DNA from 2 places in the Sphingobium sp. KCTC 72723 genome. Region 1 is predicted to be linked to the other one. Evidence: riboswitches for the same ligand, from Rfam matches in the RefSeq annotation. Region 1 holds a riboswitch; the other holds the start of a gene.
What was found. A riboswitch is a leader RNA that binds a small molecule or an ion and turns the genes downstream of it on or off. The one in region 1 is predicted to bind cobalamin.
Positions count from the first base shown of each region.

Region 2: linked by a shared signal. The riboswitch ahead of SPBM01_RS20435 (TonB-dependent receptor plug domain-containing protein) and the one ahead of cobW (cobalamin biosynthesis protein CobW) in region 1 are both predicted to bind cobalamin.

Region 1 covers NZ_CP060388.1:3,206,983-3,221,726, forward strand. Annotated here, with positions in the region: gene cobF (precorrin-6A synthase (deacetylating)) at 1-555, opposite strand, end outside; gene SPBM01_RS15700 (cobyrinate a,c-diamide synthase) at 552-1,859, opposite strand; gene cobM (precorrin-4 C(11)-methyltransferase) at 1,856-2,641, opposite strand; gene SPBM01_RS15710 (cobalamin biosynthesis protein) at 2,638-2,997, opposite strand; gene cbiE (precorrin-6y C5,15-methyltransferase (decarboxylating) subunit CbiE) at 2,994-4,202, opposite strand; gene SPBM01_RS15720 (cobalt-precorrin-6A reductase) at 4,192-4,941, shown strand; gene cobJ (precorrin-3B C(17)-methyltransferase) at 4,917-5,669, opposite strand; gene cobI (precorrin-2 C(20)-methyltransferase) at 5,666-6,394, opposite strand; gene SPBM01_RS15735 (precorrin-8X methylmutase) at 6,391-7,020, opposite strand; gene SPBM01_RS15740 (cobalamin biosynthesis protein CobG) at 7,021-8,142, opposite strand; gene cobN (cobaltochelatase subunit CobN) at 8,139-11,339, opposite strand; gene cobW (cobalamin biosynthesis protein CobW) at 11,346-12,383, opposite strand; cobalamin riboswitch at 12,566-12,787, opposite strand; gene tenA (thiaminase II) at 12,830-13,501, opposite strand; gene SPBM01_RS15760 (TonB-dependent receptor) at 13,519-14,744, opposite strand, start outside.
Region 2 covers NZ_CP060388.1:4,193,779-4,208,522, forward strand. Annotated here, with positions in the region: gene nirB (nitrite reductase large subunit NirB) at 1-1,407, shown strand, start outside; gene nirD (nitrite reductase small subunit NirD) at 1,413-1,748, shown strand; gene SPBM01_RS20415 (nitrate reductase) at 1,870-4,479, shown strand; gene cobA (uroporphyrinogen-III C-methyltransferase) at 4,466-5,248, shown strand; gene SPBM01_RS20425 (molybdenum cofactor guanylyltransferase) at 5,258-5,779, opposite strand; gene fdhD (formate dehydrogenase accessory sulfurtransferase FdhD) at 5,816-6,745, shown strand; cobalamin riboswitch at 6,814-7,037, shown strand; gene SPBM01_RS20435 (TonB-dependent receptor plug domain-containing protein) at 7,210-9,045, shown strand; gene SPBM01_RS20440 (ABC transporter substrate-binding protein) at 9,083-9,886, opposite strand; gene SPBM01_RS20445 (FecCD family ABC transporter permease) at 10,006-11,001, shown strand; gene SPBM01_RS20450 (ABC transporter ATP-binding protein) at 10,995-11,783, shown strand; gene SPBM01_RS20455 (penicillin-binding protein activator) at 11,900-13,105, opposite strand; gene rsmI (16S rRNA (cytidine(1402)-2'-O)-methyltransferase) at 13,117-13,959, shown strand; gene SPBM01_RS20465 (YraN family protein) at 13,956-14,309, shown strand; gene gshB (glutathione synthase) at 14,345-14,744, shown strand, end outside.

The sequences.
Region 1 (14,744 bases):
CAGCATCGCGACGACAGTATCGACACCATCGGGCCAGCCGCCCTCCCGCAACCGCCGACCCGTGGTGATCAACACCGGATCGGCCAAATTATTCAATGGGATAGTGTGCGCCGCCGTCAGCGCCTGTATGGCAGTGATGCCCGGCACGACACGCAACTCTATGTCCATGTCGCTGTCGCGCAAACGGTCGACGATGCGCAGGCTGCTGTCATACAGCGACGGGTCGCCCCACACCAAAAGCGCGCACCGTCCGCCGCCGGGCAGATGCGCGGTGATGGCCGCCGCCCACGCCCCGGCAATCGCATCATGCCAATCGCGCACCGCGCCCAGATAATCCTCGCGCCCATCGCGCACCGGCAGGTCGAACTCGACCACTCTCGTCGCGCCGGTCAACACCGCCGCGCATATCCCCCGGCGCAGGTCGATCAGGTCCGCCTTGGCGTCCCCCTTGCGCGGCAACAGGATCAGGTCGGCTGCGTTCATCGCCCTGACCGCTGCCCCGGTCAGATGATCGGGATTGCCCGTGCCGATGCCGATCAGGTCGATGGCGATCATGCGGCCGGCGCGATCATGTGAAAGAAGCTGCCCGTCACATGCCCCCGATGCGACCCGGTTTCGGCCACATCCGCGCCATCGGCGTCCGTCACATGGGCCAGTGGCGCGTCGCCCTGTTCGACGATGGTGGCATAGTGAAATTCATGGCCCCGCAGGCACGTCCCCGCCGCGATGGCCCCCAGCGGCGCGATCAGCCGCGCATGGCGATAGCCCAGATGCATCCGCCGCTGCGCATGGCTGGTGACCAGGCCAAGCAGCCCGGCCATGCGATGATGAACGCCGTCCTTTGCGATCAGCGCATCCCCCAGCACCATATAGCCGCCACATTCGCCATGCACCGGGCGCGTCTGCGCATGGGCGCGCAGCCCCGCCAGAAAGTGCCCCGCCGCCGCGATCCGCCCGGCGTGCAGTTCGGGATAGCCACCGGGCAACCACACCAGATCAGCGTCCAGCGCAGGCGCTTCGTCGGCCAGCGGCGAAAATGGCATAATCTCCGCCCCCGCCTGCCGCCAGCCGTCCAGCAGATGTGGGTAGGTGAAGGAAAATGCCGCATCCTGCGCCAGCGCGATCCGCTGCGCCGGGGGCAGGGGCAGCGCGCCACCCCCCGTCCGCGCCGCCGCCGCCGCCGCCGCCACGATCGCCGCCAGATCGACATGCGCGCGCAGGAAAGCGGCATAATCGCCAATCGCCCGGTCCAGATCGGGATGCTCGATTGCCTGCACCAGCCCCAGATGCCGCTCCGGCAGCGTCAGGTCGCCGCGCCGGGGCAACGCGCCCAGCACCTTGATCCCCACCGCCTCCATCCCCGCCCGCGCCAGCCTTTCATGACGCGGACTGGCGACCCGGTTCAGGATCACCCCCGCGAACGGAAGGTCTGGCATGAACAGGGAAAAGCCAAGCGCGGTCGCGGCGGCGGACTGCGCCTGTCCGCTGACGTCCACGACCAATATGACCGGCCAGCCCATGCGTTGCGCCATGTCCGCGCTCGCGCCATTGCCGCTGGCCCCGGCCCGCGCCACCCCGTCGAACAGGCCCATCGACCCTTCGGCCAGCGCGATGTCCGCGCCCGCCGCCTTGGCCGCGATCCCTTCGATCAGCGCAGGCGTCATTGCCCAGCTATCCAGATTGAACGACGCCCGCCCGCTGGCCGCGCGATGGAAGGCCGGGTCGATATAGTCCGGCCCGCTCTTGAACGGCTGCACCACCAGCCCGTCCTGCACCAGCGCCCGCAACAGCCCCAGCATCACCGTGGTCTTGCCGGTGCCGGAAGCGGGCGCAGCAATCATCAGGCCGGGAACGCTCATGCGTCCGTCTCCGCAAAAGGTGAAGCCGCGCTTTGCGGCCGAAACCGCCGGTCATAATCGGGCGCGTACAAGCTGCTCTCGCCAAAATCCTCGGCGCTCAACACCCGCCCGACCAAAATCAGCGCCGTGCGCTCCATGCTGCCCGCCACGGCTTCCACGATGGTGGCGAGCGTCGCCCGGACCACTCGCTCGTCGGGCCAGCTTGCCCGCCACACCACCGCGACCGGGCATTCCGCGCCATAATCCGGCGTCAGGTCGGCCACCACCCGATCAAGCTGATGGATCGACAGATGGATCGCCAGCGTCGCCCCCGTCGCGGCAAAGGCGCGCAGGCTCTCGGCCGGCGGCATCGTGCTGGCCCGACCCGGCGTGCGCGTCAGCACCACCGATTGCGTCAGTCCGGGCAGGGTCAGTTCCGCTTCCAGCGCGGCGGCGCTGGCGGCAAAGGCCGGGACGCCGGGCGTGATCGTGAACGGGATGGCCAGCGCCCGCAACCGCCGCACCTGCTCCCCCATCGCCGACCAGATCGACAGGTCGCCCGAATGGAGCCGCGCGACATCCAGCCCCGCCGCATGGGCCGCTGCCATCTCCGCAATAATCGCATCCAGCGACAGCGACGCGGTATTCACGATGCGCGCACCCGGTGGGCAATGGTCCAGCAGTGCTTCCGGCACCAGCGACCCGGCATAGAGGCACACAGGCGATGCGGCGATCAGGTCGCGCCCGCGCAATGTCAGCAGGTCCGGTGCGCCGGGACCGGCGCCAATGAAATATACGGTCATGGGGCAAATCCTTGGGCAATGGCGCAGGTCGCCATGCGATCGGGCGAAACGCGGCGGGAGTGGAGCAGGAAGGCGCGCGGCCCGGCGGCGGCTAGCGCGGCGGCTTCGGCGACGCTCCCCACGCCATAGGCGCGCAGGCTGGCGGGGGAGTGGCTGTGCGTCGTGACCGATTGCAAAGCATCGCGCGCAATGGCCAGCAATGGCACGTCCATCGCCCGCGCCAACGGTGCCAGCAACGCGACCTTATCTTCCGGCGCGGCCAGCGCATCGACCGCGACGACGCCATGCTGCGCCAACGCCGCCTCCAGCGCGGCAAGGCCCGCGCCGCCGCGAAATCCAAATCCCGCGACGATCATAGCGTGACGCTCCACTGCACGACGGGGAAGGACGCCCGCCACCCCCGACGGCTGCCCAGCGGCGCAGCCCGCGCCAGCTCGATCCGCAGCAACGTGCCGCCCCTGATCCCATGAACCCGCGCCAGCAGCGCTTCGGACTCCAAACTCACGGCATGGGCGACGACTCGCGTGCCGGGCAGTAACCGCGCGAACAAGGCTTCCAGGAAAGCATCGGACAGCCCGCCACCAATAAACACGGCATCGGGCGCGCCATCGCGGGGCAGGGCGTCCGGCGCGCGCCCGATAACAACCGCCAGCCGATCCACCCCCAGCGCCATCGCATTACGCCCGATCCGCGCCGCCCGTGTCGCATCACCCTCAAACGCAGTGGCCCGATTGGCCGGATGCGCCAGCAGCCATTCGATCCCGACCGATCCCGATCCCGCGCCAATATCCCACAGCATTTCACCCGGACGCGGGGCCAGCGCCGCCAGCGCCAGCGCACGGACTGGCGCCTTGCTGATCTGCCCGTCATGGTCGAACCACTCGTCTGCTCGCCCCGGCACGCAGGGCAGGGCATCGCCACCCCCGGCACAGGCAATCGCCACCGCGACCGGATGGGCAATGTCGCCAAAATCGAGCGTGTCGGCGGCAACAGTGCGCACCCGTTCGCGCGACCCGCCCAGCGCCTCCAGCACATGCAGCGTTGATGGTCCGAACCCGGTCCCGGTCAGATAGGCCGCCAGTTCCGCCACCGCCGCACCATCGCGGACCAGCGCAAGGACACGTCCCCCCGCCACCAGATGCGGCCGCAATCGCGTCATCGGCGCAGCGTGCAGCCCCAGACAGACCGTCCGCTCCAGCGCCCAGCCCAGCCGCGCCGCCGCCAGCGAAAAACTGGACGGCGCAGGCATGGCCCGCCATTCGCCCGGTTCTAGCTGCGCCGTCACCACCGACCCCGCCCCGAACCAGAAGGGATCGCCCGACGCCAGCATCACTACCCGCCGCCCGCGCTGCGCCATCAGCATCGCCACGCCATCGGCAAAAGGCACCGGCCAAATCATCGTCTCGCACGCCAGCGCAGGCAACAACGCCAGATGCCGCGCCGCCCCCGTCACCAGTTCCGCTTGCGCCAGCGCCTGCCGCGCCGCTAGGGACAGGCCGTCGGCTCCATCCTCACCGATGCCGATGATCGTCAGCCAGGGAGCGTCAGCCATGCCCAACATCCTGCTGCTGGGCGGCACGAGCGAGGCCAGCGCGCTCGCCCGTCTGCTGGCCGACGCGGATATGCCCACGACGCTCAGCTATGCCGGGCGCACCGACCATCCCCGCGCGCAGCCGGTGCCGGTGCGGGTCGGCGGCTTTGGCGGGGTGGAGGGGCTGGCCCGCCATCTGCGCGACCATCGCATCACCCATCTGGTCGACGCCACGCACCCCTTCGCCGCGCAGATGAGCGCCAACGCGGTGGAGGCCGCGCGCATCGCCGCCGTGCCGCTGATCGCGCTGACTCGCCCGGCATGGCGCGCGCAGCCGGGCGACCGCTGGACCCATGTGCCGGACATTGCCGGGGCCGTCGCTGCCCTGGCTGGGCCGCCACGCCGCGTCATGCTCGCGCTGGGCCGGATGCATGTCGATGCCTTTGCCGCGCAGCCCCAGCATCATTATCTGCTGCGCTTCGTCGATCCGCCCGCCACGCCGCCCGTGCTGCCCGATCACAGCCTGATCGTCGATCGTGGCCCCTTCAACGTGGAAGGCGACAGCGCCCTGATGCAGGCGCATGGCATCGAGCTTGTCCTCTGCAAAAATGCCGGCGGCACCGGCGCGCAGGCCAAGCTGCTCGCCGCCCGCGCGCTCGACCTGCCGGTCATCCTGATCGACCGCCCCGTGCTGCCACCGCGCGATGAAGTCCACAGCCCCCATGCCGTCCTGCGCTGGCTGGGTCATGCCGCCGACCGTGGCGTATAGAGGATCGGCCCCGCCGCCCGTTCGATGATCCGCGTGGCGCTCGACCCGACGATCACCATCGTGCGCATATCGGCCATCTCCGGCGTCGCCTGCGACAGCGGCACGACCTGTAGATGCTCGTCCGACGTGGACACGGCGCGCGCGAACAGCATAGGTCGCTCGTCGCCACATATGCCCCGCAACAGCCGCAGGATCGCGGCAAAGCCCTCCGCCCGCGCCTTCGACCGGGGGTTGTAGAAGGCAATGGCGAAATCCGCCTCCACCGCCAGCCGCACCCGCCGCTCGATCAAGCCCCAGGGTTTCAGATTATCCGACAGGTTGATGGCGCAGAAATCATGGCCCAGCGGCGCGCCTGCCCGCGCGCTCGCCGCCAGCATCGCGGTAATGCCCGGCAGCACGTCGATGCGCAGGTCGCGCCATGCTGGCGGCCCGCTCTCCAGCGCCTCGAACACAGCCGCCGCCATGGCGAACACCCCCGGATCACCCGACGACACCACGACCACCCGCCGCCCCGCCGCCGCCAGCGTCAGCGCATGGACCGCCCGGTCGATCTCCACCCGGTTGTCGGATGGATGCAGCGTCAGTCCCTCGCGCGGCGCAACCCGCGCGACATAGGGAATATAGCCGATCACGTCGGTCGCTTGGCGCATCGCGTCGCGCACCTGCGGCGTCACCATCGCGTCGCTGCCCGGACCCAGCCCGGCGATGGCGATCCACCCGTCCCTCATGGCCGTCGTCCCTGTCCATGGATCAGCAGGATGGAGAAGTAAGGCGTCACCGCCTCCGCCTGCGCCAGCGGCGTGACCTGTTGCCCCGGCATGGCGGCATGTTCGACCAGCCAGGCCGCATCGGTCCGCCCCGCCGCCGCGACTGCGCGGCGCAGCTTGGGCAGGTTGCGGCCGATCTTCATCACCACCAGCGCGTCGGTATCCCGGATGCGGCGCGTCAGTTCCGCCTCCGCCATCGTCGCCATCAACACGGTCAGCACATCGTCGCCCCAGCTGATTGGCGCGCCCGACGCGGTCCATGCCCCGGCCATGCCTGTGATCCCCGGCACCACGGCGACCGGCACGATGCCCGTCAGCCGACTGTGCAGGTGCATGAACGACCCATAGAAAAACGGGTCGCCCTCACACAGCACCACCACGTCCGCGCCGCCTTGTGCGATGGCCGCCAGCTTGGCGGTGCAATCGGCGTAGAAGGCGGAAAGCAGCGCATTGTAACGCGGGTCAGTCAGCGGGATTTCGGTCGTGACCGGATATTCCATCGGGATTTCGATGACATCGTGCGCCAGCATGTCCTGCACGATCCGCCGTGCCTGCCCCGGACGCCCCGCCTTGCGGAAATAGGCGACATGGCGCGCCCCGCGCACCAGAGCGTCGGCGCGCACGCTCATCAAATCGGGCGAACCGGGACCAAGCCCGACGCCATGGATGGTGCCGACCCCGCTCATTCCGCCCGGCTCGCCAGCGCATTGACCGTCGCGACCGTGATCGCGCTGCCCCCCAGCCGCCCGGCCACGATGGCGCAGGGGACGGGCTGCTCCGCCCACAGCGCATCCTTGGATTCCGCCGCGCCGACGAACCCCACCGGGCAACCGATGATCGCGGCGGGGCGCGGGCAATCGGGATCGGCCAGCATGTCGAGCAAGTGGAACAGGGCGGTCGGCGCATTGCCGATCGCCACGACAGCACCCGCCAGATGCGGTCGCCACAGCTCCAGCGCGGCAGCGGACCGGGTATTGCCCATCGCCCGCGCCATTTCCACCACCGGCGCGTTGTTCAGCGTGCAGATCACCCGATTGTCGGCGGGCAGCCGCGCGCGCGTAATCCCCTCCGACACCATGCGCGCGTCGCACAATATCGGCGCACCCGCCGCCAGCGCCGCCCGTGCGCTTGCCACGAACCCATCGGAAAAACGAATATGCCCCGCCAGATCGACCATCCCCGCCGCATGAATCATCCGCACGGCAACCTGCTCCTCGTCGGCGTCAAAGCCGGTCAGGTCCGCCTCCGCCCGGATCATGGCGAATGACTGGCGATAGATCGCCGCGCCATCTGTTTCGTAGAGATGCGGCATCTAATCGGCTCCGAAATGGGAAAGCAGTTGGGCGGGCGTCAGCCCCTTAATGGTCGGGGGATCACCCGCGCGGGCATTGAAACTCAGGTCGAAGCGACCCTCCCACCCGGTCAGCACGACATCGGCAGGCCCGGCCCGCGCGCACCCTTTTGCGCAGCCCGACACATGCAGCCGACCCCGAACATAGGGCGCAATCCGCCGCGCCAGCGCGCGCGTCTCCACGCTGGCCTGCGGGCAGGAAGGCCGCCCCGGACAGGCATCGACGCGCAACAGCGGGTCGGCAGGATCGGCGATCAATCCCTCGATCGGCGGCACAGCCAAACCCTCGACCAGCAACGACCGCCATGGCGTGACCCGCACGGCATGACCGCCATCGGCCAGCGCCGCGAGTTGCGCCGCCGCGATCCGCCCGAACGGCACGCCGACAACGAAGCCGGTCGGATGCGGCCCCGGTATCAAAGGATCGGAAGGCGCAGGCACAGCATCCCCACTGGCAAAAGCGGGCAGGGGGGCGTCATGCCGCGCCATCCGTCCCGCCGCCGCGCCGCCGCTCGCCACGAACCAGTGCGCCAGCGCCACCAGCGCATCGACTTCCGCCCCATGCGCCACTGCCATGCCCGTCGCGCGCCCGTCCGCGCGCAATATCGGCCCGCCATCGCGCGCCCGCTCGATCCTAAAATCGCCGCTTTCCTCGCCCAGCACCCGCGCCGCTCCCGCGTCGATCACGAAACCGACCTTGCCCGGCAGCACCGGCAAATCGACCAGGCGCGCCATCAGATCGCCCGCAATCCGCCAGCTATCGTCCCCCGCCTGCCATCCCGGCGCGACGATCATGCCGCGCTTCGCCTCGATCAGCGGATCGGCATCGACCAGCCCATGGTCCACCAGCACCGGCAACAATTGCGCCAGTGCCTCCAACCGCACTCCGCGCAGTTGCAGGTTGGCGCGGCTCGTCAGGTCGATCAGGCCATTGCCCTGCGCGCGCGCCACATCGGCGATCACGCGCATCTGCGCGCAGGTCAGCCGCCCCAGCGGTGGCCGCACCCGCAACAGCAATCCGTCGCCCGCCGCCATCGGCCGCCACGCATCGGGGCACCATCCCCGCACCGCAAAGCCGCTCATACGCCCAGCCCCGCGACGATGGAGTTGCGCCGGGTCTGCCATAACCCTGCGGCATGAAGCGCCGCGAACCGGCTTTCCATCGCCGCCAGCGCACCGGGATTCTCCCGCGCCAGAAACGCCTGCACATCCCCGTCGCCCAGCGTCGCATCATGATAAAGGTCGAACAGTTGCGGCGGCACTTGCCCGGTCAGATGCGCGAACGCCCCCAGATGGTCGAGCGTCGCGGCAATTTCCGCGCCGCCGCGAAAGCCATGCCGCAACATCCCCGCAATCCAGCCGGGATGCGCCGCCCGCGCCCGCACCACCCGCGCGATTTCCTCGTTCAACGTCCGGGCGCTGACTCGCGCCGGGTCGCGATTGTCGAGATGATAGAGCGCCGCCTTGCCCCCCGTCACCGCCTGCGCTGCGGCAAAGCCGCCCTCATGCGCGGCATAATCGGCCGCCAGCAACAGGTCGGTTTCGGGCAGATCCTGCGCATGGACGAATCCGTCCGCCGCCGCCACCCGCGCACGCAGCCCCTCCGCGTCCGCCACCGCCGCGCCCCGGTCCAGCGCGTGATCGGACGCCGCCAGCCATGCCTTGCCCGCCGCCCGCCGCGCCGCGTCACCATAGGTTTCGAGCGTATCGCCCATGGCCAGCCCATAACGCCCCGGCTGCGGCCCATAGACGCGCGGGGTCTCCAGCCGCCCGACAAAGGGGTTCCAATCCGTCGCTTCGTCCAGCAACGCCAGACTTCGCACCGCTTGCCCGAACAATGGCCCAAGCAACGGAAAAGCATCGCGGAACAGGCCCGAAACCCGCAACGTCACGTCCACGCGCGGCCGGTCGAGCGGCACGACCTCCACCCCGGTCACGCGCCCCGACGCATCGTCCCACACCGGCTTCACCCCGATCAGGTGCAGCGCCATGGCATAATCCTCGCCCGCCGTGCGCATCGTCGCCGAACCCCACAGGTCCACCACCATCGCGCGCGGATAATCGCCCTGATCCTGCATGTGCCGCCGCACCAGTTCGTCGGCCATCCGCACCCCCTGCGCATAAGCAGCAGCCGTTGGCACCGCGCGCGGATCGACGCTGTAGAGGTTGCGCCCGGTCGGCAGCACGTCGCTGCGCCCGCGATGCGGCGACCCCGACGGGCCGGGGACCACACGCCGCCCTGCCAGCGCCGCCCGCAACCCCGCCCGTTCCGCCGCGCCCTGTTCGCCCCGGCCAAAGACATGCAGCCCGTCGCCAAACTGGCTTTCCTTGATATCGCACAGGAAACGGTCGATCCGCGTCAGCGTCTCTGCCGCGCTCATTCCGCCATCCAGCCCCAGTTCCGCCTCCAGCCCCAGCGCGCGCGCTTCGGCAATGATCGCCGCCTGCAACCGCCCACGCCGCGCCGGGTCCAGCCCGTCGGCACCGGAAAACTCGTCCAGCAACGCCTCGATCCGCTCCAGCCCCACGCCATGGCGTGATGGCACCAGCGGCGGCGGCGCATGGCCGATCGTCACCGCGCCGATCCGCCTTTTGGCCTGCGCCGCTTCGCCCGGATCATTGACGATGAAGGGATAGATGACCGGCATCGCCCCTGTCAGCGCTTGCGGCCAGCAATCGTCCGACAGGCCAACCGCTTTCCCCGGCAACCATTCCAGCGTGCCATGCGCGCCCATATGGACAATTGCGTCGGTCCCCTGCGCGCGCAACCACAGATAGAAAGCGACATAGGCGTGGCGCGGGCAACGCGACAGGTCGTGATACTCGCCATCGCGCGCCGCCGCCGCACCCCGTTCGGGCTGAAGCGCAACGATCGTCCGCCCCACGCGCAAAGCGGCAAAACGAAACGCTCCATCGTCCACCGCCGGGTCATCCTCCGGCGCCCCCCACGCAGCGCTCAGCGCCCCCCGCAACGCTTCGGGCAAAGCCGCAAGCGCCACGCGATAATCCGCCAGCGGCCACGCCATCCGCTCGACCGCCAGTGCGCCGGACAGGTCGGGACAGGCCGCCCCCATATCCGCCAGCACCGCCTGCGCCGACGCCAGCGCATCCAGCCCGACCGCATGGGCCATCTGATGCGCCTTGCCCGGATAGGTGGACAATATCAGCGCCAGCCCCCGTTCCTGCGCCGCCTCTCTCAGCTTCACCCAGCCCGCCACCCGATCCGCCATTGCCGCGATCCGCGCCGGGTCGGCCCGATGCACCGCGCGGGCATGTTGCACATCGGGGTCGCGCGCATCGGCATCCTTGAAACTCGCCACGCCCAGAAAGACCCGCCCGTCCACTTCGGGCAACACGACATGCATCGCCAGATCCGCAGGGGAAAGGCCACGCATCCCCGCCTGCCATCCCGCCCGGTCGCCGGTGGACAGCGCCACCTGAAACACCGGCACGTCCACGCCGTCGAACGGCGTGCAGCCATCCTCATCCCGCGCCGAAAAGGCCGTCGCGTTGATAATCGCCCCCGGACCCAGCGCCCGCGCCCAGCGCGCCATCCAGCCGCGCACCTCCACTGCCTTGAGCGAAGGCGCGAACAAGGCGATCACATCGAACCCCCGCGCCTCCAGCGCCGCTTGCAGCGCAACGAACGGGTCCAGATCATCCGCCATCAGGTAGGAACGATAGAATATCAGCAGGATAGGCGGCTTGTTTGAGAGCAAGGCGAAGGCAGCCGGACAGCTTACGCCATCCCCCGTCCGCCACGCCCCGACCGTGCCAACGGAAGGAGCCGCCGCATCGCCACCGCCCCCAGCCAGTTCAAGCAACACCGCCCGCGCCGCATCTGCTCCGCCATCGTCGCACAGCCGCGCCAGCCGCCGCAATTGCGCCACAGGCAGCGTCGATGCCGCATCCAGCCGCGCGTCCACGCGCCCGTCGCCCGGCAGCACCGCCAGCTTTATGCCGCGCGCCCGCGCCAGTGCCTCCACCTGTTGCAGGCCATAGGACCAGTAACTCGCCCCGCCGATCAGCCTGATCAGGATCGCCTTCGCCCCCGCCAACGTCTGCTCGACATAGGTGTCGACCGACAGCGGATGCGCCAGCGTCGCCAGATTGGCGATGCGCAGGCTCGGCAATCCCGCACTCGTCCGCCACCCCGCCGCAAAGGCGCTGAGGTCACTGTCGGAAAAGGACAGGATCACGATATCCGCAGGCGTCTGCCGCAGATCCCGTGGGCTGGCCATGTCCTCCATGCCCGGCGTTTCGCGAAAGATGACGTGCATCGCGGCTCAGCCCAGCAGCACCGCCCGGATCGCCTGCGGGTCGATATGATCATGTTCGGCAATCACCACCAGAGCGCCTACGTGCGCCTCGCCCGGTTGCCACAGCCGGTCATATTGACACCGCACCCGCGCGCCGACCGCCTGCACCAGCAACCGCATCGGCTTGCCCGTAACCGCGGCATAGCCTTTCACCCGCAGGATATTCTGCTCACGCGCCAGCTTTTCGATCCGCGCGGTCAGGTCGGCGGGGTCGGCAATCTCGTCCAGCGTTACGACGATGCTGTCGAAATCCTCATGCTCATGATCGTCCGCGCCATCATGATGCGACGGGCGGGCCGCAATGTCATCCTCTGCCGCAGCATTCAGGCCCAGGATCAGCCGGGGGTCGACCACGCCTTCGACCAGTTCGATCATCGGCATCGGGCGCTGCGCCTCCGCCGCGATCACCGCGCGCGCGGCCTTGACCCCTTCCGGTCCAGCCAGATCGCATTTGGTCAGCAACACCATGTCAGCGCAGGCCAATTGATCCTCGAACAATTCGCTCAACGGCGTTTCATGGTCGATGCCCGGATCGGCGGCGCGCTGCGCGTCGATTGCCGCGACATTGGGCGCAAACCGCCCCGCCGCCACCGCTTCGGCATCGGCCAGCGCCAGCACGCCATCGACCGTCACCTGACTGCGGATCGCGGGCCAATCAAACGCCTTGAGCAACGGCTTGGGCAGCGCCAATCCCGATGTTTCGATGACGATATGGTCGGGGCGCGGCTCCAGCGCCAGCAGCCGTTCGATCGTGGGGATGAAATCATCCGCCACGGTGCAGCAGATGCAGCCATTGGCCAGTTCGACGATATTTTCCGCCGGGCAATCGGGAATGGCGCAGCCCTGGAGGATGTCGCCATCGACGCCCAGCGTGCCGAATTCATTGACGACCACGGCCAGCCGCCGCCCGCTCGTATTGCGGATCAGATGGCTGATCAACGTGGTCTTGCCCGCGCCCAGAAAGCCTGTGACGATGGTGACGGGAACCTTGGAAAGATCCGACATAATTTTCTCCGCGCGCCGCGACGACGAACGGCCGGGCGTGCCGGCCCATAAGGCCGGTCGGCGCGCGACGACGGGCGGGCGCAAAAATACACCCGGCATCCCGCACCGATGCGGCCCCGGCCGCATGGTTTCGTCGCTCAGACGGAGAGTTACCGTGCCAAGACCATCCCCTGGACCTTAGCAAGAGCGACCAGTGCGCCGGCAGGTCTCCTGGCTCGCGGGTCACAGCTTGATGCACGCCTTCCCGGTTTGACCCAGTGGCTGCTCCCTTGTTTCAAAGGAGCGATGTGCATCGCGCTATCCGCTTACAGTTGCAGGGACAGCCGTGGATTTGGACGCCAAAACGCCCGCACCACATTCCCGATTAAGCCTCATGACAAGGCACCGGCGCGATCATGTCGGACCCCGGCCTGAACCGGCGTCCGTGCGCATCCCTAGATCAGATTTTACGCAAAGCCAATGGGCCAGCTTTCGCGCGCATAGGCCGAATCCCAGAACATCCATTCAAACCGGGTCGCCATGCGGAACGCCTGTGCCATGGCAGCGCGGGTCGCGGGCGTCGCGGCATCGGCGGCGGCGTCCACCAGCGCACGGACGCGATCCGTCGCCGCGCCAAATTCCGGCGCGGCATAGGTGTCGATCCACGGCGCATAGGGGTTGGGGCTGGCCGCCAGCGGCTTGATCGCGCAGCCCACTTCCCAATAAACCCAGAAACACGGCAGGATAGCCGCGATCAATTCCTCATAGCTGCGCGTGGCCGCCAGGCTAGCAAGATAGCTGGTATAGCCAAGGCAGGCGGGCGTCGGTTCGGCTGCTGCTGCCATCTCCGCGTTGACGCCGAACTGCGCGAAAAATGCCTGATGCAGCCCTTCTTCCACGATGACAGCAACCTTGGCCCCGTCGGAAAATTCCAGCCGCCCCGCCGCCGTGGGCGCCCGCGCCGCCGCAATCGCCAGCACCCGCGCATATTCGGCCAGATACAGGCTGTCCTGCACGATATAATGCTGGAAACTTGGCCTCGGCAATGTCCCGCGCGCCAATTCGTCCAGAAAAGGATGCCCCAAAATCGCCTGCCGCAACGGCGCGACCTCCGCCCAGATATCGTCGCAAAAGCCCATCGTCTGTTCCCTTGCTTTTAGAAGCGCACCCGCGCACTCGCGCCATATTGGCGGCCACTGTTGATGGTGAAACTGTCGAACGGCCCGTTGGGACCAAGGCCCAGCAACAGCGGCAATTGCTGCTGCCCGAACGCCGAAATCGCCCAGCGTTTGTCGAGCAGATTCTTCGCCCAGATGTCGAACGTCCACGCCCCGTGGCTCATGCCCGCGCGCCCGTCCACCGACGCATAGCCGGGCGAATGGAGGATATTGTCGATCTCGAAATCCACCCGCGACACATATGCGACGCTCAACCGCGCATCCACCATCGCCGGTCCCGCTGCGCCCTGCCAGCCGATGCCGCCATTGACGGTCCAGTCGGGCGCATTGGGCGTGCGCTGTCCGCTCATGTCCAGCACCGCCGGTTCGCCCGGCTCCGGCGTCGGATTGGGGGTCAGGTATCGCCCCGTCCGGCTATGCGTCCACGCCAGCCCGCCATCGACGCTGAACCCCGCGCCCAATGCCGCCTGCGCCGAAGCCTCGATGCCATGGACATCGACCTGCGGCACCGACAGCACTACCGAATTGCCCAGAAACACCGTGTTCTGGAAATTCTGATAATCGGTCACGAAACCCGCGATCGACAGCCGCACCCGGCCATCGGCGCTCTGTCCCTTCACGCCTGCTTCGACCGATCGGGTCGTTTCAGCCGGGAACACTGCCTGCCAAACGTCCGCCGCGCCGGGCAGGGGGTTGAACCCGCCCGCCTTGAACCCGATTGCGCCGGTGACATAGGCTGTGATCCTGTCGGAAGGACGCCATGCAAGCGACAGTTTCGGCTGCCATTTCTCGAACGTCCGCGCCCGCTGCGCTACGATCGTGCTGCTGGCGGCGCCGACCGTATCCTCGCGCCGCCGGTCGCTGTCATAGCGCAGCGCGCCGGTCACCTCGACCTGCGGCGCAATGTCATAGCTCGCCTGCGCAAACACGCCGATCTGGCTCGACCGGGTTTCCGCGCGCAACGCTTCGCCGCCGAACAGCAAAGGCCCGAAATCGTCGGTCCGGTCGCGTTCCAGCCGCTGGAAAAACAGCCCGACATGCCAGCGCAGCGGCCCTTCACCACGCGATGTCAGCCGCGCTTCGCTCGTCCACGCCTTTATATCAACGGGTTGGGCGATAGGCTGAATACCATTCGGGAACAACGCCACACCGAACAACGTCACGGGCGTGTCGTTGCGGAAATCCAGTTCCTCGACGAAATCCT
Region 2 (14,744 bases), 990 kb from region 1:
GCTTCGCGCGGCGTCTACAAGCGCGTAGTCGTCAAGGACGATCGCGTCATCGGCGCGGTGCTGTATGGCGATACCGCTGACGGTGGCTGGTATTTCGACCTTCTGAAAAAGGATGAGGATGTCGCCGACATTCGCGACCTGCTGATCTTTGGCCAGTCCTTCGCCTCTGGAGGAGGCGTGATGGACCCTAAGGCGGCCGTTGCAGCGCTCTCGGACGATGCCGAGATTTGCGGCTGCAACGGCGTGAGCAAGGGGCAGGTCGTCGCCTGCATCGAAAAGGGCGCGTGCAGCCTGGACGCGGTGCGCGCGGGCTGCAAGGCTTCGGCCAGCTGCGGCAGCTGCACGGGGCTGGTCGAAAATATCCTGGCGCTGACGCTGGGCGACGATGTCCAGTCCGGGCCGAAGACGATGTGCAAATGCACCAGCTTTGGCCATGACGATGTGCGCCGCGAAATCGTGGCGCAGGACATGCGTTCCATCCCCGAAGTGATGCAGAAACTGCACTGGTCCACGCCCGACGGCTGTTCTTCATGCCGGCCTGCGCTCAATTACTATCTGCTCTGCGCGCTGCCCGGCGTCTATGTCGACGATCAGCAGAGCCGCTTCGTCAACGAACGGATGCACGCCAATATCCAGAAGGACGGCACCTATTCGGTCGTTCCGCGCATGTGGGGCGGCCTGACCAACCCGCGCGAATTGCGGGCGATTGCCGACGTGGTCGAAAAATATGACGCGCCGATGGTGAAGGTCACCGGCGGCCAGCGGCTCGACATTTTCGGCATCAAGAAGGAAGATCTGCCTGCCGTCTGGGCGGATCTCAATGCGGCGGGCATGGTATCCGGCCACGCCTATGGCAAGTCGCTGCGCACCGTCAAAACCTGCGTCGGGTCCGAATGGTGCCGCTTTGGCACGCAGGATTCGACGGGCCTTGGCGTCAAGACCGAGCGGATGACCTGGGGGTCGTGGATGCCGCACAAGTTCAAGATCGCGGTGTCGGGCTGCCCGCGCAATTGCGCGGAAGCCACGATCAAGGATTTCGGCATCGTGTGCGTCGATTCGGGCTATGAACTCCATGTCGGCGGCAATGGCGGCATTCATGTCCGCGTCACCGATTTCCTGTGCAAGGTATCTACTGAGCAGGAAGCGCTCGATTACTGCGCCGCCTTCACGCAGCTTTACCGCGAGGAAGCCCGCTATTTGGAGCGCACCGCGCCTTGGATCGAACGGGTAGGGGTCGATTATGTCAAAGCCCGGATCGCGGACGATGACGCAGGCCGCGAAGCGCTGCGCGCCCGTTTCCTCTATTCGCAAAGTTTCAGCCAGGACGACCCGTGGGCGCAGCGCGCCGCCGGTGCCGAAACCGAGCTGCACCAGCATCTCCAGCCCATCTCCATCGCTGCGGAGTGAATGACATGACCGACTGGATCGACATCGGCACATTGGCCGACATTCCCCAACGCGGCGCGCGCACCGTCCATATCGGCGGCGAAAAGGAAATCGCCGTTTTCCGCACCGGCGACGACCATGTGTTCGCGCTGATCAACGAATGCCCGCACAAGAAAGGGCCGCTGAGCCAGGGCATCGTCCATGGCCACAACGTCGCCTGCCCGCTGCACAACTGGAACATCGCGCTGAAAACCGGGGAGGCGCAGGGCGAGGATAAAGGCTGCACCCCCACGATCGCGGTGAAACAGGAAGATGGCCGCATCCTGATCGCCCGGCCTGTTTCGATGAAGGATGCGGCGTGAGGAAGCACAACCAAAAGCCCCTCCCCTTCAGGGGAGGGGTTGGGGTGGGGGCGTGCCTGAGACGCTGCGCCCGATGGATAGCCCCCACCCCCGTCCCCTCCCCTGAAGGGGAGGGGCTATAATGGCCGAACCTATCCGCACCACCTGCGCCTATTGCGGCGTCGGCTGCGGCATCGCGGCGACGCCGACCGGCAGCCGCGCCGTGACGATCAGGGGCGACGAAGCGCATCCGGCCAACGCCGGAAAGCTGTGTTCCAAAGGCACGCATCTGGGCGAGACGGTGGGCCTTGAAGGCCGTTTGCTCCATCCCATGATCGGCGACAAGCGCGCCAGTTGGGACAAGGCGCTCGATCTTGTGGCCAAACGTTTCCGCGAAACCATCGCCAGACATGGTCCCGACAGTGTCGCCTTCTACGTCTCCGGCCAATTGCTGACCGAAGATTATTATGTCGCCAACAAGCTGATGAAGGGCTTTATCGGGTCGGCCAATATCGACACCAACAGCCGCCTGTGCATGTCGAGCGCAGTCGCGGGCCACAACCGGGCCTTTGGTGAGGATGTCGTTCCCGCCAGCTATGACGATCTGGACGAAGCGGACCTCATCGTGCTGGTCGGGTCCAACACCGCCTGGTGCCACCCGATCGTCTATCAGCGAATCCAGGCCGCCCGCGCCACGCGCGGCACGAAACTGGTGGTGATCGACCCGCGCCGCACCGAAACCTGCGAAGGCGCGGACCTGCATCTGGCGCTGAGGCCCGGCAGCGACGTCGCGCTGATGAACGGGCTGCTCGCCTGGATGGATCAGGCGGGGCAACTGGACGCGGATTTCATGGCGCGCAGCGTCAACGCGCCCGACGGCTTCTGGGACCATATCCGCACCGGCCATGACCTGTGGACGACGGCCAAGGCGTGCGATCTGCCGCCCGCCATGCTTCAGCAATTTTACGAACTGTTCGCTGCGAACCCGCGCACCGTCACGATGTTCAGCCAAGGCATCAACCAGTCGATTCGCGGCACCGATCAGGTCAATGCGATCATCAACGTCCACCTCGCCACCGGCCGCATCGGCAAGCCGGGTGCCGCGCCCTTTTCGATCACGGGTCAGCCCAACGCCATGGGCGGGCGCGAAGTCGGTGGCCTTGCGTCCACGCTGGCGGCGCATATGGATTTTGCGCCGGACAATGTCGCGCGCGTCGGCCGCTTCTGGGCCGCGCCGACCATGGCGACCAGGCCGGGGCTGAAGGCCGTCGACCTGTTTCGCGCGATCAACGAAGGGCGGATCAAGGCGCTGTGGGTGATGGCGACCAACCCCGCCGTTTCGCTGCCCGACGCCAATCGCGTCCGCGAAGCGCTGGAAAGCTGCCCCTTCGTCGTCGTGTCGGACGTGATGGCCACCACCGACACCGCCGTCCACGCCCATGTCCGCCTGCCCGCCGCGGCATGGGGCGAAAAGGACGGCACCGTTACCAACTCGGATCGCACGATCAGCCGCCAGCGCGCGCTGCTGCCGCTGCCTGCCGAAGCGAAACCCGACTGGTGGATCGTGACGGAAGTCGCGCGGCGCATGGGGTTTCGCAATGCTTTCGCTTATGATCGGCCCGCCGACATCTGGCGCGAACATGCGCGCCTGACTGCTTATCAGAATGACGGCGCGCGGCTGCTGAACCTGCGCGGTCAGGCGACCATGGGCAACGAAGCCTATGACGCGATGGAACCGTTCCGCTGGGGCGACACGCCCTTCGCCGATGGGCGTTTTTCGACTCCCGATGGCAAGGCGCGGCTGCTGCCGGTCAGCCAGATGGATGTTCAGGCACCGCTGCGCGACTGGCCGATGACGCTGAACACCGGGCGCTATCGCGACCAGTGGCATACGATGACTCGCACCGGCCTGTCGCCCAAACTGGCGCGCCATCGCGAGGAACCGCTGGTCGAAATCCATCCCGCCGACGCCGCCGCGCTCGGTATCGCCGATGGCGATCTGGCCCGCGTCGCCACGCCGCAGGGCGAAAGCCTGTTCCGGGCGGCGATCAGCACTGGCCAGCGCGTTGGTGAAATATTCACCCCGATCCACTGGACAGACCAGCAATCGAGCGGGGGGCGCACGGGCTTGCTGCCCCGCCCGTTGGTCGATCCCCATTCGGGTCAGCCGGGCTTCAAATCCACGCCCGTTCGCGTCGAAAAAGTCGCTACCGAATGGAAAGGCTTCCTCATCCTGCGCGGCGACGAACCCGTGCGCGTGCCATGCCTGTGGGCCACCCGCATCACCGTACCGGGCGGCGCGCTGTATGAAGTGGCGGGCAATGGCGATGCGGCGCGGCTGGAAGCCTGCCTGCCCAAGGGTGAGCGCGTAGAGGCGATCGACCAGACGCGCGGTACGCGCCGCGTCGCGATCATCCGCGACGGCAAGCTGGCGGGCGTGCTGATCGTCACCCGCACCGGCATATTGCCGACCCGCGACTGGCTGATCGGCCAGTTGGCGGTCGAAAGCGTCGGTGCATCGGTGCTGGCGGCACGTGGGCCGGGCAATCAGCCGGATAAGGGCGCAATCATCTGCGTCTGTTTCGACATCGGTTTGAACACTATCGTCGCCGCCATCCGCAGCCAGCAACTGGTGGACGTGCCTGCCATCGGTGCAGCCCTTGGCGCAGGGACCAATTGCGGTTCCTGCCGCCCCGCACTTGCCAACATCCTTGCCCAGACTCGACAGGAGACGCTCCATGCAGCCGAATGAACTGATCGCGCGCGGCGAAGTCTGGCTGGTCGGCGCGGGGCCGGGTGACCCGGATCTGCTGACGCGCAAGGCGGAAAAGCTGATCTGCGCTGCCGACATCGTCTTTTACGATGCGCTGGTCGGGCCGGGCGTGCTGGACCTTATCCCCGATGACGTCGAGCGAGTGAGTGTGGGCAAGCGTTCGGGCCGCCACAGCAAGCAGCAGGAAAGCATCAACGATCTGTTGCTGGCCGCCGCGCGCGCGGGCAAGCGCGTCGTCCGGCTGAAGGGTGGCGATCCGTCGATCTTTGGTCGTTCGGCGGAGGAAATGGATCATCTGGGCGAAGGCGGCGTGCGCGTGCGCATCTGCCCCGGCATCACTACGGCCAGCGCGGCGGCGGCCAGCGGCCACGCCTCGCTCACTCTGCGCGGCAAGGCGCGCGGGCTGACGCTGGTGACGGCGCATCTGAAAGCGGGCGAACCGCTCAAGCTGGACTGGGACGCACTGGCCCGGCCCGGCGGCACGCTGGGCATCTATATGGGCCGCGCGGCGGCAGGCGAAATCGCGCGCAGCCTGATCGGTGCGGGGCGTGACCCCGAAACCCCGGTGATGGTCGCGGTCAACGTCTCGCTGCCCGGCGAACGCCTCATCCGGGGCAAGTTGTCGGCGCTCGCTTTTCTGGTCCAGACGATCAGCGACGAAGACCCGACGCTATTGCTGATCGGCGAAGCGGTCGCAGGCAATGGCGTTCCAGTGGAAGTTGCGGCGCGCGTGGCCGCGACGGTTTGATCCAGCGAATCACAACCCCGCCAGATCCTCCGGCCGGTTGATATTGGGCAGTATCAGCCCCGGCATATCCACCACGCGCGCGCCGATCCGATCGACAAAGCCCCGGATCGAACGATTATTCTCCTCCGCCAGCTGCGCGTCCAGCACATCGGCCAGCGTCACTGGCCACCAGCCCAGCAAAGGCTGACCTTTAAGGATCGCTGCCTCTGCGCCGATCAGCGCCACGGGCAGATCCGCCGGATAGAGCGGCATGTCGCATCCGTTGGTCAGCACCCCGGCAAAACCTTCCGCGCGCGCATGATGCAGCGCAGCGTTCAATCCCCCCAATGGTCCCAAGTCCGGCGCGGGCCGATCTGCCAGGCCACCCTCACGCCCGCAAATCACGATGCTTGCGACATGCGGCGCAAGTCCTGCCACCGCATGGTCGATCAGCGTCCGCCCGTCCGGCATCACCGCCAGCGCTTTGTCGCTGCCAAAGCGGCGCGATCGTCCACCGGCCAGCACCGCGCCCAATATCCCTGACCCTGCCATATCGCCCCGCACATGAATGTCCCAAGCCGATAGCATATGAGTGTCATGGTCACCCCCGTCAAAAAGCGTGCCGGACCTGCATGGCATTGCGTTGCGGCACGCCGGGCCATAGGGTCGCTTCATGCCCGCAGCGCCGCCGATCCTGTCCGTTACCTTCGGACACCCCACATCGTGACGCACCATTCGCCCGATGTCCCCTTCACTCGCCTGACCCCGGACGGTCAGGCCGATCCGGTCGCCCGCGCGTTGGCGCAGGAAGTGCCGATCGCGGTCGAGTTTAACGGCGTCGGCTATGCGGTGTTGATGGCGACCCCGCATGATATTGGCGATCTCGTGCTGGGCTTCGCGCTGGCCGACCGGCTGATCGGACCGGACGACGCGCCCTTCGCCGTCGATGTCCATGATACCGGGCAGGGGATGGTCGCGCGCGCCACGCTGCCTGCCGACCGGACCGATGGTCTGCTGGACCGGGTGCGGCACCGCCTGTCGGAATCGGGGTGCGGCCTGTGCGGCGTTGAAAATCTGGAACAGGCGATGCGCCCGCTGCCGCCCGTTACGGCGCAATCACGCGCAGAACCCGCCGCCATTTTCCGTGCGCTGGGTGAACTGGCTGCGCACCAGCCGCTTAACGCTGCCACCGGCGCGGCCCATGTCGCGGCTTATGTCGGCGCGGACGGGACGATCGGCTGCGCGCGCGAAGATGTCGGGCGGCACAATGCTTTCGACAAGCTGATCGGGGCGATGAAACGCGCAGGCACCGACTGGGACGGTGGCTTTGCCTTGCTGTCGTCGCGCTGTTCCTATGAACTGGTGGAAAAAGCGGTGCTGAGCGGATGCCCGCTGCTCGTCACCATTTCCGCGCCCACCGCGCTGGCAGCCCAGCGTGCGGAACAGGCCGGGCTGCCGCTGGTCGTGCTGGCCCGGCCCGACGCGCTGTTGCATCATGGCAACGCTTTGCGGCCTTAGCGACACGGGCGGCTTGGCACCGCTCCACCTTTCCCCTAGAGCGCGCGGCGCAGGGGCGGTTCATCGTCCTTGCAATAGATCGCGCCGGTGCCTCGCAAGAGGCTGAAAACGGGAATGTGGTGCGGGCGGGAAACTGCCCTATTCCACGGCTGTCCCTGCAACTGTAAGCGGTGAGCGCGATGCACAGAGGGTTTCAAAGACCCGGTCACTGAACCTTTTGGGTTCGGGAAGGCTTGTGCATCGCCGCTATGACCCGCGAGCCAGGAGACCTGCCGGCGTCTGGTCGCTCTTGCCCTGATCCAGGGGATGGTCATGGCACGGTGGTTTTCCGTCGAGCGACGCTATGCGGCCGGGGCCGCATCGTGCCGTGCGGCGGGGGGTGGCGTCATCCTGCATCGCGGCGCGACCGTTGCGAAACGGACGCCCCGGCCTTGAAGTCGCACATGACGCTCAGGGCTATTATCATGGTAAAAACAGGGATTTCTCTTCTCGCGCTGCTGGCGGCCACGCCTGCTTTGGCACAGGATGACAATATCGTCGTCACCGCGTCGGGCATTGCCCAATCGCGCGACGAAGTCGGCCAGGCAATCACCATCATCGATGCAAAGACGATCGACACGCGGCAGGCGGTCGATGTGGTCGATCTGCTGGCGACCACGCCGGGGGTCCGCTTCAACCGCAATGGTTCCACTGGCGGCGTGACCGGCGTGTCGCTGCGCGGCGCGGAAACGACGCAGACGCTGGTGCTGATCGACGGGGTCAAGGTCAACGACCCCAGCGGCATTGGTGACGGCTATGATTTCGGCCATTTGCTGACCGGCAATATCCGCCGGATCGAAGTGCTGCGCGGCTCCAACTCGGTCGTGCATGGCAGCCAGGCGATCGGCGGCGTGGTCAACATCATGACCGGCGTGCCGGCGGAAGGTTTCGGGGCCAACGCCTCGGTCGATTATGGCTATAGCGATACGCTGAACGCGAAAGCAGATGTGTCTGGCACCAGCGGCATGGCGTCGGGCGGCATTGGCGCAGCCTATTTTCGCACCGATGGCATTTCGTCGGCTGTGGGTGGCACGGAAAAGGACGGCTATGAAAATATCGCCACCAATGCCCGGCTGAAACTGGCGTTCAGCGACGCGCTGAGCCTCGATCTGCGCGGCTATTATATCCATGCTGACCTCGACTATGACAGCTTCTTCGGCGCGCCTGCCGACAGCAGCGACGTGTCGAAAATGGACCAATATGTCGGCTATGCGGGCCTCAACCTTGCCCTGCTCGACGGTCGCCTGACCAGCCGCGCGGCGGTGACTTACTTGCGCAACGACCGCGACTATTATTTCGTGCGCGGCACCGACGCGGATTATGGCTATTCCGGCACCAACCTGCGCTTTGAATATGAAGGCGTATATGCCCCGGTCGATCAGGCCAAGCTGGTGTTCGGCTATGAACATGAGCGCCCCGATTACGACTTCTTCGGTTTCGGCAGTACGTCGTCGGCGAAGATCAATATCGACAGCGTCTATGCGCTGGCGATCGTCAAGCCCTTGACTGGCCTGTCCGTCACTGGCGGCGTGCGCCATGACGACCATAGCCAGTTCGGCGGCGCAACCACGTTCGGTGCGAACGCCAACTACACGCCCAATGCGGGCGCGACCAATGTGCGATTAAGCTATGGCGAAGGGTTCAAGGCACCCTCGCTCTATCAGCTTTACGACACATTCAGCGGCAACAGCGCGCTGCGCCCCGAACGATCGAAAAGCTACGACATCGGCTTCGACCAGAGCCTGGACGGGGAGCGGGCGATCCTGTCGGTCACGGCGTTCCTGCGCAACACCACTGACCAGATCAATTACGACAATGCGACCTTCAGCTACAGCAACCTCGACCGCACCCGTGCCAAGGGCGTGGAAGCGAGCATTGCGCTGAAGCCCGTGGACGCGCTGACCGTGACCGGCAGCTATAGCTATGTCGATGCGCGCGATCGGTCGGGTGGGGCTACGGATGGCAACCTCCTGCCGCGCCGCGCGGTCAACGCGGTCAGCGTCTCGGCAGACTATGTCTGGTCCTTCGGCCTGTCCACCGGCGCGACGCTGACTATGGTGGGCGACAGCTTCGACAATGCCGCCAACACCCGCCGCCTCGACGGCTATGCGCTGGCGGGCCTGCGTGCCGCGTTGTCGCTGGGCGAGCATCTGGAAGTCTATGGCCGCATCGACAATCTGTTCGATGAAGCCTACGCCACCGCCTATGGCTATGGCGTTTATGGCCGCTCCGCCTTTGGCGGCGTGCGTGTCCGCTTCTGACGGGGGACAAGGGGGGACGGGCGCGCAGCCCGTCCCTTCACTTATGCGCGTTCAACCGCGCAATGATACCCTGCGCCGCCTGCACATAGGCCGGGCCGCCACATACGGTCCAGCTTTGCGGCACGCTGATGCGCGGCACGGATTTCAGCGCGGGATGCTGGAGCATCTCGGTCCCCTGATCGACCACCGCCACGCTGCCGCTTTCGACGATCAGCCAGTCGGGCCGCGCCGCGACCATCGCCTCCAGCGGCACCTGCGCCAGCGCGGGCTTGCCCAATTTGCCTGCCAGATTCACAAGGCCCACCCGGCGCATCAGGTCGTCGACCAGCGTGCCGGTGCCGGTCATATAGCCGCGCCGCTGATAATAGGCCGCTACCCCGCCACGCTTCGCTTTTGGCAGCGCTGCCAGATCGCGGTTCATCCGCGCGATCAGCCGCTCGCCGCGCTCAGGATGCCCCACCGCCCGCGCGACCTGCCGTATCTGATCGAGGATCGCGCTATAGCTGTCCGCACTGGCCAGCCCCAGCATGGTCCATTGCCCCGGCGGCGCGCCCGCGACCCTGTTCGGCCCGATGGGATAGCCCAATATCAGGTCGGGCCGGATCGCCAGCACCTCCTCCGAAGCGCGCCGCAGCACGCGAAGCCCAAGTGCAGCCTCTGCCGCCGCCGACAATTCGGGATCGCGCGCATTGCTGCTGAGTGCCGCAATCTGCCCCTTGTCCGCCAGCGCGATCAGATACTGGTCGGCACAGACATTGAGCGACACGATCCGGCGTGGCGCAGCATGGGCCGCGCTGGTGAGTGTCAGGGCGGCCGCTGCAAGGGTCAGGAAACGGGTCATGGAGCCTGTCTGTTAGCACGTCATGTTCTTGCGAAGGCAGGAATCCAGTCCCACCGTCAGAACTGGGTTCCTGCCTTCGCAGGAACACCCTGCTTTGCCAACCGCCAAGGCGCTCACAAATGACCGTCCGCCGCCATCCTCTCCTCATCCCCGCGCTGCTCCTCATTCTGCTCGTCGCGGCACTGGGGTCGGTGCTGCTGGGCGCTGTCGCGATCAGCCCGGCGCGCATCCTTGCCGTCCTGACCGGCGGCGGAGACGATATCGCGCGCGCCATCATCCTGGACCTGCGCCTGCCGCGCCTGCTGCTGGGCCTCATCGTCGGAGCCATGCTGGGCCTGTCGGGTGCGGCGTTGCAGGGCTATCTGCGCAATCCACTCGCCGAACCCTCGGTGCTGGGTGCATCCAATGCAGCGGCGCTGGGCGCGGTGTGTGCGCTCTATTATGGCATCAGCGCGCTTCACCCGCTCGTCCTGCCGATGCTCGCCATCACATCTGCGCTCGTCGCCATTGCTGCCCTGTTCCTGCTGGCCGGATCTTCGGAAAGCCCGCTCACCTTGATCCTCGCCGGAATCGCGGTCGGCACGCTCGCGGGCGCGGGGATCAGCCTGTCGCTCAACCTGTCGCCCAATCCCTTCGCCGCGATGGAAATCATGAGCTGGCTGATGGGCAGCCTGGAAAACCGCAGCTATGTCCATGTCGCTGTCGCATTGCCCTGCGTCGCGATCGGCGCGGCGCTGCTGCTGGCCGACGGGCGGACGCTCGACGCCCTGACATTGGGGGAGGAAGGCGCGCAGGCGCTGGGCGTCAATCTCAATGCCGCGCGTTGGCGGATGATGCTGGGCGTCGCGATCGGCGTGGGCGGGGCGGTGGCGGTGTCGGGCGCGATCGGCTTTGTTGGCCTGATCGTCCCGCATATCGTCCGCCCGCTGACCGATCGCTCGCCCTCCGCCGTGCTGCTCCCCTCGCTGATCGGCGGGGCGGCGCTGCTGACACTGGCGGATGTTGGCGTGCGGTTGATCCCCACCGCCAATGAACTCAAGCTGGGCGTCGTTACCGCGCTGCTGGGCGTGCCGATATTCCTCATGCATCTGATGCGGGAGCGGCGGCTATGGTGAGCATCAGCGCGCAAAGCCTGTCGGTTCGCCTTGGCCGCCATGCAGCGGTGCAGGCCGTTGATTTGATGCTGGAGCCGGGCCAACTGGTCGGCATCATCGGACCCAATGGCGCGGGCAAATCCACATTGATCCGGGCGATGCTGGGGCTGGCCAAGCCGCAGGCTGGCCGGGTGCTGATCGATGGGCAGGACGTGTCCCGGCTCGACCGGCGCAGCATCGCGCGCGCCATCGCCTATCTGCCGCAGGGGCAGACGCTCCACTGGCCGCTGGCCGTCGAACGGCTGGTCGCGCTGGGCCGCCTGCCGCATCTGGGACCGCTATCGCGCCTGGCGCCTGCTGACGAAACCGCCGTTGAAGCCGCCATGACTCGCGCCGATGTGGCGCATCTCAAAGGTCGGATCGCCACCGAATTGTCGGGCGGGGAGAGGGCGCGGGTGTTGCTGGCGCGCGCGCTGGCCGTGGGCGCGCGCGGCCTGATCGCCGACGAACCGCTCGCCGCGCTGGACCCCGGCCACCAGATCGACGTGATGGACCTGTTGCGCGAAGAAGCCCGCAGCGGCGCGCTGGTCGTCACCGTGTTGCACGACCTGGGCATGGCGGCGCGCTGGTGCGACCGGCTCGTGCTGATGGATCGCGGCGCGCTGGTCGCTGACGGCGCGCCGCTCGACGTGCTGACCGCCGACCGGCTGGCCAGCGTCTATGGCATCACTGCCTGCATCGATCCGGGCAATGGCTGGCCCCTCATCCTGCCGACCGGGCGCATCAAAAATCCTCCCCTGTAAGGAGAGGGGGACCGTTCGCGCAGCGAATGGTGGAGGGGTGTCATGCTATCGAGAGTGCGACACCACTCCGTCTGCCCTGCGGCCAGCCACCTCCCCTTGCAGGGGAGGATTGGACACTATTCCCCAAAGCCCTTTGGCGCAGGTGCCACGACCGTCACCGTGCCAGCGCCCACTTCCGACACTTCCAGCGCCCGTTCGGCCACTCCGTTACGGCCAAAGCGGAACGCGCCGTCGATCCCCGAAAAACCGCCGCCATCGCGCAGCCGCGTAGCGGGGAAGGGGGTGCCGGGCTTCCAGTCGCGCGCGATTCGCACGGTCAGCAGCACCGCGTCATAGCCCAGCGACGACAGGCGAAATGGCGTGCTGCCATAGCGCGCGCGATATTTGCCCGCCAACTGGCCATAGAGCGTGTCCGAAACGCTGGCGAACCATGCCCCGCGCAGCACCGGGCTGGCGGCCAGCGTGCCTTCGGTATTCCACAATTCGGTGCCGAGCAGCCGCGCCGTCGCGCCGCCATTTTTCCGCACGATCGGCGCGACCTGCAACGCCACCTTGCCACTGTCGGCGATCAGGACCGCGTCATAACTGGACGCGGCCTGCAATTTTTTCACCGCTGCCGTGATCGACGCCGGGCTGCGGTCGAACGTCTGGAGCGATACGACCGTGCCGCCCGCCTGCTCCACCGCGCGCAACATCGCATTGCCCGCCCGCTCGCCATAGGTGCCACGCGGCACCAGCGCGGCGAACTGGCTCAGTCCCTTTTCCCGCGCAAAGCCCACGACCCGTTCGATCGACTGGTTGGGGTTATAACCCATGATGTAAACGCTGCCGCCTGCAACGCCGGTGTCGTTGGAAAAGCTGATGACAGGCACATTGGCGCGCGCGGCGATTGGCCCGATCACGCGCGCATCCTCCGCCAGCAACGGTCCCAATATCAGGCGGTTACCCTCCGTCAACGCCCGGTTCGCCGCTGCCGCTGCGCCCAGCGCGGTGTCGTAAGTGGTGATGCGTACCTTGTCCGTTTTGGTGTCCATCAATGCCAGTGTGGTCGCGTTGGCGATCGACTGACCCACGCCCGCATTGGGTCCGCTCATTGGCACCAGCAAGGCGACACGATGGCGCAAGGTGTCGGTGGGCAGCCCTTCGCTGACTTGCGGTCCGGTCGGCTGGACGGGTCCGGTGGGCGTGGTCGGTGCCGGTCCCTTTGGCACGATGGATTGACAGGCGGCCAGCAGCAGCGTGCCTGCCGCAAGCACAATGCGCGCGCCGCGCTTTAGCGAAGCGAACAAGTCCGCTTGCGGGATGGCATCCGTCTCTGTCATCTGGCGTCCTTATGGAAACTCAATCATCGGGTCTTGAACCTGGGCTTTACATCGTCGCGGGGCCGATCGGCAACCTTGGTGACCTTACGCCGCGCGCGGCGGAAATTTTGCGGCTGGCCGATGTGGTCGCCGTGGAAGATACACGGGTCAGCGCGCGCCTGTTGCGCCATGCCGGGTCGGATCGGCCGATGGTCCCCTATCATGATCATAGCGCTGACCATGTCCGCAACCGGCTGGTCGAGCGGATGGCGGGCGAATCGGTCGCACTCCTGTCGGATGCTGGCACCCCACTGATTTCCGATCCGGGCTACAAGCTGGTGCGGGATGCGCGCGCGGCGGGGCGCAGCATCACGACTCTGCCCGGACCCAGCGCGGCGATCGCGGCGCTGACGCTGTCGGGCCTGCCGACCGACCGTTTCCTGTTCATGGGTTTTCTGCCCAGCAAGGCGAAGGCGCGCGGCGACGCGCTGGACGAAGTGGCGGGTCTGCGCGCCACGCTGGTCTTTTACGAAAGCGGCCCGCGCCTGTCGGAAAGCCTGTCGTCTATGGCCGCGCATCTGGGTGACCGGGACGCTGCCGTCAGCCGGGAAATCAGCAAGACGTTCGAGGAAACGGCGACCGGCACGCTGCTTGAGCTGTCCGCCCGTTACGCCGACGCCCCGCCCAGGGGCGAAATTGTCGTCACCGTCGGCCCGCCCGGCGAAGCGCCGCCCGCCAGCGCGGAAGATGCCGACGCTGCGCTGATCGAAGCCATGACGCGCCTGCCCGTGTCGAAAGCGGCGGGGGAGGTCGCCAAGAAACTGGGTCTGGACCGGCGCACGCTTTACGACCGGGCGATGGACCTGAAGGGGTGACGCGCGCGCAGGCGGAAAGGAAGGGACGTCAGGCCGAACGCATTGCCGGCTGGTGGCTGCGGCTCAAAGGCTGGCAGATTATCGGACGACGGATGCGCACCCCGGCGGGCGAAGTCGATCTGGTCGCCCGGCGCGGCGCGATGATCGCTTTTGTCGAGGTGAAGGCGCGCGCCACCGCAGCAGAGCTTGACCTGGCCATCGACGAACGGCGGCTGGCCCGCGTCGCGGCGGCGGCGGAAATTCTCTGGTATGATCTCGCCAAACCGGGCGACGACATGCGAATCGACGTCATCCTCCTTGCGCCGGGGCGTGCGCCACGCCATCTGGCGAACGTCTGGCATGGGGGATAACGGCCCCTTCCGCCCCCAAAGGAAGAAGGATGAGCATGACCACCCTCAACCCCCTGACCGTCGCTGTGCAGATGGACCCGATGGAGGGCATTGGCATTGCGGGCGATTCGACCTTCCACATCATGCTGGCGGGGCAGGCGCGCGGGCATCGCCTCTACCATTATCTCGCCAACGACCTGACTTTCCGCGATGGCCGCGTGCTGGCGAAGGCGCATCCGGTCAAGGTGCAGAAGGTGCCGGGCGACCATTTCGCCTTCGGCCCGGCGGAAATGATCGACCTTGGCCGCGACGTCGATGTCGTGCTGATGCGGCAGGATCCGCCCTTTGATTTAAGCTACATCACCGCCACCCACCTGCTCGAACGGGTGCAGGAAGAAACGCTGGTGGTGAATGATCCCGCCAGCGTCCGCAACGCGCCCGAAAAATTGTTCGTGC